Regions from separate parts of the Kocuria sp. KRD140 genome, predicted to be linked through region 2. Evidence: predicted binding sites of a transcription regulator. Region 2 holds the regulator's gene; each other region holds the start of a gene.

Region 1 (4,595 bases), on a different contig from region 2:
GAGGCCGCGGAGGCGTTCGGGGGCGACGTCGGGGACGTTGATGTTGAGGATCCACTCGTCGAACGGGCGGGTCTCCCATCGCTCGAGCGCGAACCGGGTGACCAGGTGCGCGGTGTCCCAGTGCTGCGGCGCGCCGGACGTGATGGACACCGCGATGCCGGGGATCCCGTGGGACGCGGCCGTCAGGACCGCCCCCACGGTGCCGGAATGCAATGTGGCCTTGCCCGTGTTCGCGCCCAGGTTGACCCCCGAGAGCACGAGATCGGGCCGCTGGCCGAACGCACCATAGGACGCCAGGAACGCGATCAATGCGGGTGCGGCCTTCACGCCCACGCAGTCCACGTCGCGCGGCATCCCGGGCGGCGCGGCTGCGACGAGCGCGATCCGGCCGTCGATCTCCTCCCCGGACAGGGAGGAACTCGCACCCGAGTACTCCTCGGCGGGTGCGGCCACCTTCACCGTGTGCCCCCGATCCAGTGCAGCGCGCACCAGAACCGCGAGCCCCGGGGACGAGATGCCGTCGTCATTGGTGACCAGGATGTGCATGTGCACCATGGTGACACGCGCCCGTCACGCGGACCAGAGCCCGGTACTCGGGCCAGGCCACCCAGGAGGACCAACCCGGTCACGCTTCACACGGGCCGAACTGCCCGCGACCACGTCCGGTCAGGGTGCACTGGGCGTCAGACCGAACTGCTCGGCGCGTCGAGCCGGAGCCGGGTCGTGGCACCGAATCGGAGAACCACAGGTCAAGCACCCGGAACGTCAGGACAGCGTGCGCACCGTGATCTCGCGGGCGAACTTCTCGATGGTCGTGCGGTTACCGGTCCCCAGGCCGCGGCGCGCCACGTTCAGCGCTCCCGCTGATGCACCGAGGGCCACGGCCTCCACGAGATCGAGACCGCGCGCCAGACCCACCGAGATCCCCGCGGTCATCGAGTCCCCCGCCCCTCGGTGGTCCAGCGGTGTGATGGACGGCGCGGAGACCTCCCGCACGGAATCCTTCTCCACGAGCAGCGCGGGGTCCTTGGCGCGTGAGATCACCACGGCGCCCGCACCGCGTTCGAGCAGCATGTGTCCGGCGCTCACCAGGGCCTCCGCGGTGTCCTCCGCGACGAGCTCGAGATCGAGCACCTCTTCGTGGCTGATCTTGAGCACGTCCACGTTCGCCGCCACGGCCGCCAGTGCGGGCTTGCCGCTGAGGTCCGCGACCACGGTGGTCCCGGCATCCCGCGTGTCCCTGATAAGGCGGCCGAAGAACGACGCCGGCACCACGTCCCCGGGTTCGGCCCCGGTGACCGTGAGGACGTCCGAGGCGAGCGCGTCCACGAACGCCGTGCCGTAGAGATCGTCCAGTTCATGGCGGGAGAGCTCCGGGGGCGGCAAGTGGGCCACGGTCTCCCGGTCCTCACCGCGCAGGTCGTAGACGTATCCGCCGTTGCCGTACCCGTAGCGCACAGCATTGACCTGCATGCCCAGCCCGTCCAGCATGGTGCGGATCAGCGAGCCCAGTTCTCCGCCGAACGGCCCGCTCACGGACACGTCCGCCCCCAGCGACCCGGCCATCCGGGCCACCCACAGCCCCTGCCCGCCGGGGTGCATGTGCACGTCCGACTCGTGGGAACTACGGTTGCGATGCGCAGCGGGTTCCGTGATTTCCGTGATCAGCAGCGGAGTGGGAACCAGGATGGAGATACGCGGCTTGGGGCCGGGGCGGGTCTCGGTCACGAACGAAAGCTACATGACACGGGCGCTGGTGAACAGCACACCAAGGTGTCACCATGGTGGGATGAACGTCACCGCACCGGTTCGTATCGTGGAAGGTCAGGCCGCCAGTGAGCACACGCTGCGCGCCCTGAGCGCGTACTTCAGCGAGTTGAACAACCGGATCGACGGCGGTTTCGATCCCGAACTCACCGAGGTCACCGCCCCGGAGGACGTCACTCCGCCGCACGGGGATTTCTTCCTCATGACGGATTTGGTCACGGGCTCGGTCATCGCGTGCGGCGCGGTGCGCAAACTCGACGACGACCGCGTGGAACTGCGCCGGATCTGGGTCACCCCGGAACACCGCGGACAGGGCCACGCGCGCACCCTGGTGCGGGCACTCGAGAACAAGGTGCGCGCTTTCGGCGCCACCACGGCCGTGGTCTCCCTCAACGAGGAGATGACCGAGGGGATCGCGATGTTCCGCAAACGCGGCTACGAGCCCGTGGATTCCTTCCACGACGCCACCACGGCCTCGGTCTTCCTGGCCCGCCAGTTGTAGCCCCACCGATCGCAGGCCAGCAGTCATAAACCCGCAGGGTATGAACCCGCCGAGCGGTGAACCTCAGTCGCGGGCCTCGCGCGTCTTCTTCTGATTGGCCTTGTCGATCGCCTCGACCAATTCGTCCTTGGTCATGTCCGAGCGTCCCGTGATGTCCAGTTCCTGGGCGAGTTCGTACAGGTGCTCCTTGCTGGCGTTAGCGTCCACCCCGCCGGCGGTGTCCTCCGAGTTCAGGCCGCCCTTCTCGGCGCTGTCGTCCGAGGGCCCGTTGTGCTCCTTGGGCTCCCAGTGGTCCCCGACCTTCTCGTGGGTGTGCTTGACGGCCGACCACGCGGTGCGCGCCGCCCGGGCGTCGTCGTGGTATTCCTCCTGCGCCGAGTCGTAGGTCTGCGCGAACGTGTCCTGTGCCTTCTCGTCCGAGCGTTGCAGCGTGGACGGGATCTCGTCCTGACGCGCGTGGCCGTTCTTCTTCGCCTTGGGCACGGGGGCCTCCTCAGAGCGTTCGGGTGTCACTGGTGGCTCGATCCTACGCGCCGCCGACGCCGCTGCGACAGGCCCGCCCGCTGCTTGAGTCAGTGCCACTCAGCTTTCGTGCGTCAATGACTAGCACTTCCGCCGACAGCCTGCTACATTAGACGTTGTTGAGTCACAGAGACTCAAGAAACGTGATGGCTCCACGCGGGTAATCGACCGGTTCGCGGGGCACAGCACGTGGGTGCCGCAGAGTGAAGGAGTAATCGTCATGGCTACATTCGACCCGTTCTCCGAGGTCCAGAACTTCGCCAACCAGGTCCTCTCCGGCCGCAACGGCCTGGAGCAGATGCCCATGGACCTCTACCGTCAGGGCGCCAACTACTACTTTGCCGCGGACCTGCCGGGCATCGATCCCACGAGCGTGGACGTGGACGTGGACGGTCAGCTGCTGACCATCCGTGCGCAGCGTCGTCTGCCCTCCGCGGAGAAGGACACCAAGTGGATCGTGCGCGAGCGCCGCAGCCACTCGTTCGTCCGCCAGCTCAACCTGGGCCAGGGCATCGACACGGAGAACATCACCGCCGCGTACGACAACGGCGTGCTGACCGTGACCATCCCCGTGTCCCCCAAGTCCCAGCCGCGCAAGATCCAGGTGGCCACCGGCCAGGAACACCACGACAACGTGGTCCTGGAGCACGACAAGGGCTCGGACGAGGACCGCTCGCAGAACGTGCAGACGGACTCCGAGGGGTCGCAGGACTAACCAGAACCTAACAGGGCCGATCAGGACCGACCCTTCACCGGCACTGACCGGCGAATCCACCCGGTGGGAACAGGCCTGCTCAATCGGGGGCTCACCGCCCCATGACATGACTGTGCCCCGCAGGTCACCCTGCGGGGCACACTCATGTTCACGACGGGGTCAGCGGTTCATCCACCGCACCACGTGGTCGAGGTCCTCGGACGCGCGCGACGTCCAGACCATGAGCGCGTACACGTGCGGTCCGCCCTCACAGACCACCGCGGTGGTGTCCACGTTTGCTCGCACCAGCTCGGCCACGAACTCCATGGTGTCCGGGTAGAGCATGTCCCGGTCACCCTGCAGCACGAACGTGCGGGGCAGTCCGCGCACGTCGCCGAACGCGGGGCTCACCATGGGGTCGGTGACGTCCCGTGTGCCGGCCCACCAACGAGCGGCGGCCCGAGCGCCGTCGGTACCGAGCATGTGGTCCGCGTCCCGGTACGCCTCGATCTGGGGGTTCGTCACCGTGGTGTCCACCCACGGGGCCATGAGGATCAGACCCGCCACGCCGAGATCGTCCGCGTCCCGCAGTCGCATGGCCTGGGCCAACGCCAGACCACCGCCGGCGGAGTCGCCCGACAGGAAGACGCGCGGGCCGAACGAACGGGCCAGGTCCCACACGCCGTCGGCGAGTTCGAGCGCCTCGTCCACCGTGTGATCGGGGGCGAGCCCGTAGCCCGGCACCACCACGGTGACCCCGGTGCGCTGCATCAGGGCGTCGATCCAGCGCCAGTGCACCGTGGTCATGGGGTTCACGTACGCGCCGCCGTGCCAGTGCACGACCACCGGGGCGTCCGCCCGGGTGATGGCCGCCTTGGGCCGCGCGACGATGACCGGGTACCCGGCCACCATGACCTTCTCGAAGCTCGCGCGCTTGTGCATCGCCTTGTGCGGTGCCGCTTCCTCGCCGCGCACGGCCAGGGACTCGAGCAGCTTCTCCTCGGAATCCAGCACATCCGGGAGCACCCGCAACGCCTGGTTCGTGGCGCGCAGCACCGGGTCCGCGGCGCGCACGATCACGTCCGCGGCCGGCTTGGCGGCCCGGTCCTC
Region 2 (4,595 bases):
CCCAGGATGGACTGGCGCTGGTACTGCATGTGCCCGGAGCCGCGGCACATGGTGCACGTCACGGGGCTCGTGCCGGGCTGGCAGCACGTGCCCTGGCACGTGGGGCACACGACGGCGGTGTCCACCGTGATGTCCTTCTCCATGCCGAACACGGCGTCCTTGAGGGAGATCCGCACGTTGATCAGGGCGTCCTGGCCCTGGCGGGTGCGGGACTGGGGGCCGCGCTGGCCACCGGCTCCCGCGCCCTGGAAGAACGTCTCGAAGATGTCGGAGAAGCCGAAGCCCGTACCGGGGAAGCCCCCGCCGAAGCCGGTGTCCGTGCCGTTCTCGTTGCCCGTGGCGTCGTAGACGCGGCGCTTGTCCGGGTCGGAGAGGACGTCATTGGCGTGGGAGACGCGCTTGAACTCCTCGGCGGCCTCGGGTGAGGGGTTCACGTCCGGGTGGAGTTTGCGGGCCTTCTTGCGGTAGGCGCGCTTGATCTCTTCGGCGCTGGCGTCCCGGCTCACGCCGAGGGTTTCGTAGTGATCGCTCACGATGTCGTCGTTTCTTCTTTCGTCGGTTCTACGGTTCTACGGTCGAGCGGGGCGGGCGGCGCTCACGTGCGCTCAGCCCCCAGGTTCTTGGACAGGTAGCGGGCCACCGCGCGCACGGAGGCCATGGTCGTGGGGTAGTCCATGCGTGTGGGCCCCACGACTCCCACCTTGGACGCGGCGTGCGGACCGTAACCCGTGGCCACCACGGACGCCTCCGCCAGGGGGTCGTCGCTGTGGTCGGAGCCGATGCGCACCGCGACCCCGCGTTCGTCCTGCTGCATCTCGGACAACAATCGCAGCATGGCTACTTGTTCCTCAAGCGCCTCGAGCACCGGGGAGATGCTCTGCGGGAAGTCCCCGCTGAAGCGCGCGAGGTTCGCGGTCCCGGCCATCACCAGGCGGTGTTCGTCCGACACCGCTGCGAGCACCGCGAGCGCCCCGGTCACCGCGGTCCCGGCGTCGCGCAGTTCCTCGGGCAGGGCCGGGGGCAGGGTCACGGCGGCGTCGGGGACGTCTTCCACGGGCGTGCCGAGCAGGCGTGCGAGCACGTGGGCGCGCAGCTCCAGCAGCTGGGCCTCGGTCAGGGTGACGGGCAGTTCCACGGTGCGTTGGGCCACGCGTCCGGTGGTGGGGATCAGGATCACGAGTACGCGGGCGTCCCCCACGTCCACGAGTTCCACGTGGCGCACGGTGATCCCGGTGCGCACGGGATACTGGATCACGGCCACCTGGTGGGTGAGCTGGGCGAGCAGGCGCACGGTGCGCTCCATGATGTCGTCCAGGTCCTGGGCGCCGTCCATGAACACCTGGATCGCGCGGCGCTGGGCGGAGGTGAGGGGCTCCAGGGCTGCGATCTGATTGACGAACTCGCGATAACCTCGGTCCGTGGGGATCCGACCCGAGCTCGTGTGCGGTGCCACGATCAGCCCGTCCTCCTCGAGGGCGGCCATGTCGTTGCGCACCGTGGCGGAGGAGACGGGTAAACGGTGGCGTTCCACGAGCGCCTTGGACCCCACGGGTTCACGCGAATGGACGTAGTCCTCCACGATGGCGCGCAGGATCTGCGCTCGGCGCGGATGCTCCATGTGTCTCACCTCCCGTTGCTGGCAATTCTGGCACTCAAGAGTTCACAGTGCTAATCCTGGCAGTCAAGGGCCCGTGGGTCAGGGGCCGATTTTGATACGCTCGCGGCTGATTCGCCTGCCCGGCGGCGCGCTCGCGCCGCGGCACGACGTGGAGGAGTCGCCCGTGAACGCATCCGGCTGGTCCTGGGGTCCCCAGGACCTAGGCAGTCCCGACGTCGCCCGCACCGGTCCCGTCTCCCGGGACGTCCCCGTGGCCCGGGACATGGTGCTCGAGGACGTGGAGACCATCGGCGGGATGCGCGTGGTGGGTCTGGAGGACCGGCACGGGCGCGTGAAGTCCTTCCCCCTGGGCCCGGGCTTCCTCCTGGACGGCGAACCCGTGCGGCTGGGCCCGCCCGAGACCCGCAGCGCCCCGGCCAAGCCCCGGATCACGCGTTCGGGGTCGGTCGAGGTCGAGAACTTGCGCGCGTCCGTGGCCAAGGAGTCGCGTGTGTGGGTCGAGGGGTACCACGACGCCGAGCTCGTGGCCAAGGTGTGGGGCCACGACCTCGCGGTCGAGGGCACCGTGGTGGAACCCCTGCACGGGATCGACGACCTCCCCTCAGCCATCGCCGAGTTCCACCCCGGCCCGCAGCGCCGGCTCGGGATCCTAGTGGACCACCTGGTCGCGGGCTCCAAGGAGTCCAGGATCGCCCAGGAGGCGCTCGCGGTCCCGGGTGCCCGGGACAATGTGCTCATCCTCGGACACCCCTACGTGGACATCTGGCAGGCCGTGAAGCCCAGCGCCCTGGGGATCCGGGAGTGGCCCGTGATCCCGCGCGGGGTGGATTGGAAGACCGGGATGGCACGCGCGCTGGGCCTACCGCACCGCACACCCCAGGACGTGGGGCGGGCGTGGCAGGCGATCCTTGCACGAGTGAACACGTACGCAGACCTCGAACCGGCCTTGCTGGGCCGCGTGGAGGAGCTCATCGACTTCCTCACCGCCCCGGACGCCGCCGATTCCTGACCCGGGCTGCGCCTGACCTGCGGTGACCCACGACGTCGACGGCGCTCAAAGCCGGTGGTCTACGGCTTCGGTGACCCGCGTTAGCGGTAACCCTCAGCGTCGGTGACGCCTGGTATCGTCGTCCGGCGCGAGCCACGCGGGAACGACCGTAGGATGGGAGCACCGGCGTCCACCGACCCGGATGGCTACCGCCCGTGAAAGGCACACCCGCTCGTGACTGACGCTGCTCCCTCCCCCTCCACTCGCTCCGCCGAGACTCCGTTCGAGTCCGTGGCCCCCGTGGCGCAACCCCTGGACGTGTCCCAGGACCGGCAGTGGGCCACCCTCGCCCACCTGGGTGGCGTGGTGGGCGTACTGCCCAGCTACATGATCCACCGGGTGTTCAAGGACCGCGGTCCCTTCACCGCTCAGGAATCCCGGGAAGCCGCCAACTACACCATGCTGCCCACCCTGGTGATCCTCGCGGGCATCGTGCTCTCACTCATCCCGTTCATCGGATGGCTCTTCTCGGTCATCGCCGCCGTGACCTGGCTGTTCCTGGCCATCACCTCCGTGCGCGCGGGCGTGACGGTCAACCGCGGCGAACCGCACCAGTACCGGTTCAACACCCACCTCTACGACAAGTTCGCGGCCCGCAACTCCTGACACGGTCACCAGTCGAGCAAGCGGCGCGTCACGGCGTCGGCCATCAGACGCCCCGCGTCCGTGAGGACCGCGGACCCGCGGAGGGCGGCGGCGCCGTCCAGCCAGCCGTCGGCGATCAATCCGGCCACCGCGTGCCGCCCCTCCGGGCGCAGCCCCTCGAGCGGGATTCCCTCACGGATCCTGATCCCGAGCATCACGTGTTCCACGTACTGCGTCTCGCCATCCAAGGTCTCGCGGCCCACGGCCGGTGAGTCACCCCGGCGCACGGCGGCCGTGTAGGGCAACGGGTGCTTGAGATTCCACCAGCGCACGCCGTCACTGTGTGAGTGCGCCCCCGGGCCGATCCCCCACCAGTCCTGATTGCGCCAGTACGCGAGGTTGTGCACGCTGCGGTTCTGCACCGCGCTGCGCCCGTGGGCCGCGCGGGACCAGTTGGACACCTCGTACCACTCGAACCCGGCCTCGCGCAGCAGCGCGTCCGCGAGCGTGTACTTCTCCGCCTGGTCGTCCGGATCCACGTCCGGCACCTCACCGCGGCGGATCTGGGCGGCCAGCTTGGTGCCGTCCTCGATGATCAGGGAGTACGCGGAGACGTGGTCGGGGTCCATGGCCAGCGCGGCCTCCAACGAGGTGCGCCAGTCGGCCACGCTCTCCCCCGGTGTACCGTAGATCAGGTCCACGCTCGCGCCCAGTCCGCGGTCCTTGGCCCAGCCGACGGCGCGCGGGACGTTCGCCGGCGTGTGCGTGCGTTCCAGCACGCGCAGCACGTGGGGCACCGCGGACTGCATCCCGAAGGACACCCGGGTAACCCCGGCCGCGGCGAGCACGTCGAACGTCTCCTCGCTCACCGAGTCGGGGTTGGCCTCCACGGTGACCTCGGCGTCCGGGGCCAGCCCGAAGCTCTCCCTGGCCTGCTCGAGCATGAGCGCGAGCTCCCGGGCGGGCAGAAGGGTGGGCGTACCCCCGCCGAAGAACACGCTGTGCAGCGCGCGCGGCGGTGCCCCGGCGGCGTCGAGCACGGACCGGGCGAAGCGGACCTCCGCGGCGGCGTCGGCGTGGTAGTCGCGCTGGGAGACGCCGTCCCCGAGCTGGTCCATGGTGTAGGTGTTGAAGTCGCAGTACCCGCAGCGCACCGCGCAGAACGGGACGTGGACGTACAGGCTCAGGGTGCGATCGGTGGCACGGGCGACCGACGCCGCGGGGAGCGCGCCGTCCCGGGGTGCGGGATCACCCTCCGGTTGGGCGGGCATTACTTCTTCTTGTCCTTCCCGGTGTCCTCGTCCGAGGACAGCGCGGCCACGAAGGCCTCCTGGGGGACCTCCA
Region 3 (4,595 bases), on a different contig from region 2:
CCCGCGGACGTCGAGCAGTTCCTTCCGGGCAGCCTTCATGGTCTCGCGCTCGCCGTGCACGAACGCCTGCACACCCGCGGTGTCCTCGGGCCACGCGGCGTTCGCGAGTCCCGTCACGAGGGCGCGCTCACCGTCCTGCTGAGCGGCGCGGTGCACCCAGCGCACCCGGACGCCCTCGGGGATCGCGAGGTCGGTGAGGTCGAGTTCGTGGGAGGCGTCCTCGACCTCGAGGACGGCTTCTCCTCGCGCCGAGGCGGGCAGCGCCTCGAGGTTCGCGAGCACGGCGGGGACGGCGGCGTCGTCGCCAGCGAAGACGCTCCACGCGGCGGCCGGATCCGGGAGCCACTTGCCGCCCGGGCCGAGCGCCACGATCCGGTCGCCGGGGGACGCGGCATCCGCCCACGGCCCCGCATAGCCTTCGGTGCCGTGCAGGGCGACGTCGATCCACACGGTCTCGGTGTCGGGTTCCGTGTGGCGCAGGGTCATGTGCCGCGTGACGGGCTGGTCCTGGGGTGCGGCGTTTTCGCGCGCGGCCCAGTAGTCGGGGAACGCGCCGGGCGCGGTCGCCGCGAGCGTGGCTGCGGAGAAGAAGACGAGCTTGACGTACTTCTCCGGCGCCTCCATGTCCTGGAACTGGTCGGCGTTCTCGATCCTGCACACCACGCGCACCATGCCCGGGGAGAGCTGAATCCGGTCCGTAACCGTGAGGTTGAGCTGGGGTTTGCGGGGTCGCGCCGGAGTTTGTGCCATGCGTCCAGCGTAGGTGCTGCTACGCGGGCAGTTCCCACGAGACGGGCTGGGCGCCCTGTTGTTGCAGCAGCTCGTTGGCGCGGGAGAACGGGCGGGAACCGAAGAACCCCCGGGACGCGGACAACGGGGACGGGTGCACCGATTCCACGGTGGGCGCCCCACCCAGCCAGTCCTTGGTGCCGCGGGCGTCGCGACCCCACAGGATGCCGACGAGGGGTTGCTCGCGCGCCCCGAGCGCGCGGATCGCGCACTCCGTGACCGCTTCCCAGCCCTTGCCCCGGTGGGACGCGGGGGAGCCCGCGCGCACCGTAAGGACCCTGTTGAGCAGCATGACGCCCTGCTCGGCCCACGAGGACAGGTCCCCGTGCGCGGGCGGTGTGATCCCCAGATCGGAGTGCAGTTCCTTGTAGATGTTCTGCAGGGACCGCGGGATCGGGCGCACGTCCGGGGCCACCGAGAACGAGAGGCCCATCGCGTGGCCCGGGGTGGGGTAGGGGTCCTGGCCCACGATCAACACCTTGACCGCGGACATCGGCTCGCGAAGCGCGCGGAAGATGTGGTCCCCAGCGGGCAGGGTGTGGTGGCCCTCGGCGTGTTCGCCGCGCAGGAACTCGCCCACGGCCCGAATCTGCGGCTCCACGGGTTGCAAGGCACGGGCCCACTCCTCGTTCATGATCTCGTGCAACGGGGGCGGGGTGTTCACGGTGCGACCTCCAGGGCGTGCGGCCTCCGGGTACCGCCCGGAGCGTTAGGGTTGAGCCCATGTCTACCACGGGCGACGGCCTCGACGAGCTCGACCGGGCCATCCTGGACCTGGAGTCCGAGCACTGGAAGTACCGCGGCGCCAAGGAGTCCGCGATCCGCTCCCGCCTGGGGTTGAGCCCCGTGCACTACTATCAGCGGCTCAACGCCCTGATCTCCTCAGAGGCCGCCGCGCGCCACGCCCCCATGCTGATCTCCCGGTTGCGCCGCGCGCGCAATCGCTGAGTGGGTCCCCGGGTGCGCGTGGGATAGTGGGCAGCGCACCGCGGACCCCTGACCGCCGCGGGTCCGGCAGGCGGGGCGCACGCCGTCCCACGGTCCCGGCACCCGCGGGTCGGCGCCCCTGATCCCGCCGTTCGTTGAGGAGAGCCACAGCATGAGCGAGTACCCCCGTGACGAGTTCGACGACGTCCCCGAGGACGGCGCCAGGCAGGGTGCCCACCGAGGCCATAACCCGAATGCCCGAGCGGGGTCCCGGGGCAAGTTCCTGGTCATCCTCGTGACCGGTGTGCTCGCCCTCGTCCTGGGGGCGGTGGCCTTCGTGAACGCCCCGCGCACGGCCCAGGAAGCGCTCGCCCTCCCCGCCGCAGCCGTTGCGGTGTCCCCGGACGACGACGCCGCGGCCGGTGCCTCCGCGGTGGGTGCCGTGGCGCTCGGGACGGCCGCGAGCGACGTCGTGCCCGGAGCCCCCGCGGCCGCCTGACCCGCCCGTTCAGCCGGGGACGAAACCTGAGTCCACTGGACGCAGGGCGTTTGCGGTTCCGGCATGACGAGTGCCACTATGGGATTAGCACTCAGTCGCGTGGACTGCTAACCGGGTCCGGTGGTGGTCGCGCGGCGGACGAGTGACATCACGGTGAGGTGGTTGCGGCGCGGTGAGGATCGCGGCGCGGCACCGTCCGTCGCGGGCATCGTGATGACAAGTCTTGTTTGTCAACCGTCCAGGAGGGACGAAACACATGGCAAAGATGATCGCATTCGACGAAGAAGCCCGCCGCGGCCTCGAGCGGGGCCTGAACACCCTCGCGGACGCCGTCAAGGTCACCCTCGGCCCGCGCGGACGCAACGTGGTCCTCGAGAAGTCCTGGGGCGCCCCCACGATCACCAACGACGGCGTGTCCATCGCCAAGGAGATCGAGCTCGAGGAGCCGTACGAGAAGATCGGCGCCGAGCTCGTCAAGGAGGTCGCCAAGAAGACCGACGACGTCGCCGGTGACGGCACCACCACAGCCACGGTGTTGGCCCAGGCCCTCGTGAAGGAGGGCCTGCGCAACGTGGCCGCCGGTGCGGACCCGCTGTCCCTCAAGCGTGGCATCGAGAAGGCCGTGGCCGCCGTGACCGAGCAGCTGCTGTCCTCCGCCAAGGAGATCGAGACCGAGGAGGAGATCGCCGCGACCGCGTCCATCTCCGCCGCGGACCCGGAGATCGGCAAGCTCATCGCCGAGGCCATGGAGAAGGTCGGCAAGGAAGGCGTCATCACCGTCGAGGAGTCCAACACCTTCGGGCTGGACCTTGAGCTGACCGAGGGCATGCGCTTCGACAAGGGCTACCTCTCCGGTTACTTCGTGACCGACGCCGACCGTCAGGAAGCCGTCCTCGAGGACCCCTACATCCTGATCGTCAACTCCAAGATCTCCGCCGTGAAGGACCTGGTCCCCGTACTCGAGAAGATCATGCAGGCCGGCAAGCCGCTGCTGATCATCGCCGAGGACGTGGACGGCGAAGCGCTCGCCATGCTCGTGCTGAACAAGATGCGCGGTGCCGTGAAGTCCGTGGCCGTCAAGGCCCCCGGCTTCGGTGACCGCCGCAAGGCGCAGCTTGCGGACATCGCGATCCTCACCGGCGGCCAGGTCATCACCGAAGAGGTGGGCCTGTCGCTCGAGTCCGCCACGATCGACCTGCTGGGCCAGGCCCGCAAGGTCGTGGTGACCAAGGACGAGACCACCATCGTGGACGGCGCCGGTACGCAGGAGGAGATCGAGGGTCGCGTGGCCCAGATCCGCGCGGAGATCAACAACTCCGACTCCGACTACGACCGCGAGAAGCTGCAAGAGCGGCTGGCCAAGCTGGCCGGCGGAGTGGCCGTCCTCAAGGCGGGTGCCGCCACCGAGGTCGAGCTCAAGGAGCGCAAGCACCGCATCGAGGATGCCGTGCGCAACGCCAAGGCCGCCGTGGAGGAGGGCATCGTCGCTGGTGGTGGCGTGGCCCTGATCCAGGCCGGTGCCAAGGTCTTCGAGTCCCTCGGGCTGTCCGGGGACGAGGCGACCGGTGCCAACATCGTCAAGGTCGCGATCGACGCGCCGCTCAAGCAGATCGCGCTGAACGCCGGTCTCGAGCCGGGCGTGGTTGTGGACAAGGTGCGCGGGCTCGAGACCGGTTGGGGCCTCAACGCCGCCACCGGCGAGTACGAGGACCTCATGGCCGCGGGCATCAACGACCCCGTCAAGGTGACCCGTTCCGCCCTGCAGAACGCGGCGTCCATCGCCGGGCTGTTCCTGACCACGGAAGCCGTGGTCGCGGACAAGCCCGAGCCCGAGGCCGCCGGTGCGGGCGCGGGTGCCGATCCCATGGGTGGCATGGGCGGCATGATGTGATCTCGCTCTTCTGAGTGAGTTCCGCCCGCTACACGGGTGGGCATTTCGAGAACCCCGGGGACACGTGCTGTCCCCGGGGTTCTCGCATCTCCGGGAGCGCTCGCGCACCCGGGTGCTCTTCGCGCGCCCGGGTGGTGGCCCCGGGGTGGTCCGCTGAACCGCGGGCCAATGCGGGACCGGACGATCGCCTGTCAGCGGCGGTGGTTCAACGTGTCGGAAGGTTTTGCGAGGATGAGCGCATGACGATCATCGCTTCCGCGGACGGCTCCGCACTCGGCAACCCCGGACCCGCGGGGTGGGCCTGGTACATCGATCCCACTTCGTGGCGCGCGGGGGGTTGGGCCCACGGGACCAACAACATGGGCGAGCTCACCGCGGTGCTCGATCTGCTCCGCTCCACCCGGCACCGCGCGGACGAACCGCTGCGGGTGCTGTGCGACAGCCAGTACGTGATCAACTCGGTCACCAAGTGGATGCCGGGCTGGAAGA

The links. Region 2 encodes HrcA, which represses chaperone genes, less so after heat shock. Its sites were predicted from a motif close to TTNGCACTCGNNNNNNNCGAGTGCNAA; they were not measured.
Region 1: a site for HrcA is predicted at 2,873-2,899, ahead of J1M36_RS05840 (Hsp20/alpha crystallin family protein). Genes of this name have one in related genera too.
Region 3: a site for HrcA is predicted at 2,300-2,326, ahead of groL (chaperonin GroEL). Genes of this name have one in related genera too.

Annotation. Positions count from the first base shown of each region.
Region 1 covers NZ_JABFAW010000005.1:40,511-45,105, forward strand. The annotation lists gene surE (5'/3'-nucleotidase SurE) at 1-546, opposite strand, end outside; gene J1M36_RS05825 (PfkB family carbohydrate kinase) at 766-1,728, opposite strand; gene J1M36_RS05830 (GNAT family N-acetyltransferase) at 1,790-2,269, shown strand; gene J1M36_RS05835 (ChaB family protein) at 2,333-2,752, opposite strand; gene J1M36_RS05840 (Hsp20/alpha crystallin family protein) at 3,012-3,506, shown strand; gene J1M36_RS05845 (MMPL family transporter) at 3,666-4,595, opposite strand, start outside.
Region 2 covers NZ_JABFAW010000001.1:60,325-64,919, forward strand. The annotation lists gene dnaJ (molecular chaperone DnaJ) at 1-533, opposite strand, end outside; gene hrcA (heat-inducible transcriptional repressor HrcA) at 596-1,618, opposite strand; gene J1M36_RS00250 (DUF3097 family protein) at 1,782-2,627, shown strand; gene J1M36_RS00255 (DUF4870 domain-containing protein) at 2,841-3,272, shown strand; gene hemW (radical SAM family heme chaperone HemW) at 3,278-4,522, opposite strand; gene lepA (translation elongation factor 4) at 4,522-4,595, opposite strand, start outside.
Region 3 covers NZ_JABFAW010000009.1:442,208-446,802, forward strand. The annotation lists gene J1M36_RS10715 (siderophore-interacting protein) at 1-750, opposite strand, end outside; gene J1M36_RS10720 (uracil-DNA glycosylase) at 770-1,453, opposite strand; gene J1M36_RS10725 (DUF3263 domain-containing protein) at 1,513-1,737, shown strand; gene J1M36_RS12865 (hypothetical protein) at 1,889-2,215, shown strand; gene groL (chaperonin GroEL) at 2,472-4,106, shown strand; gene J1M36_RS10740 (RNase H family protein) at 4,346-4,595, shown strand, end outside.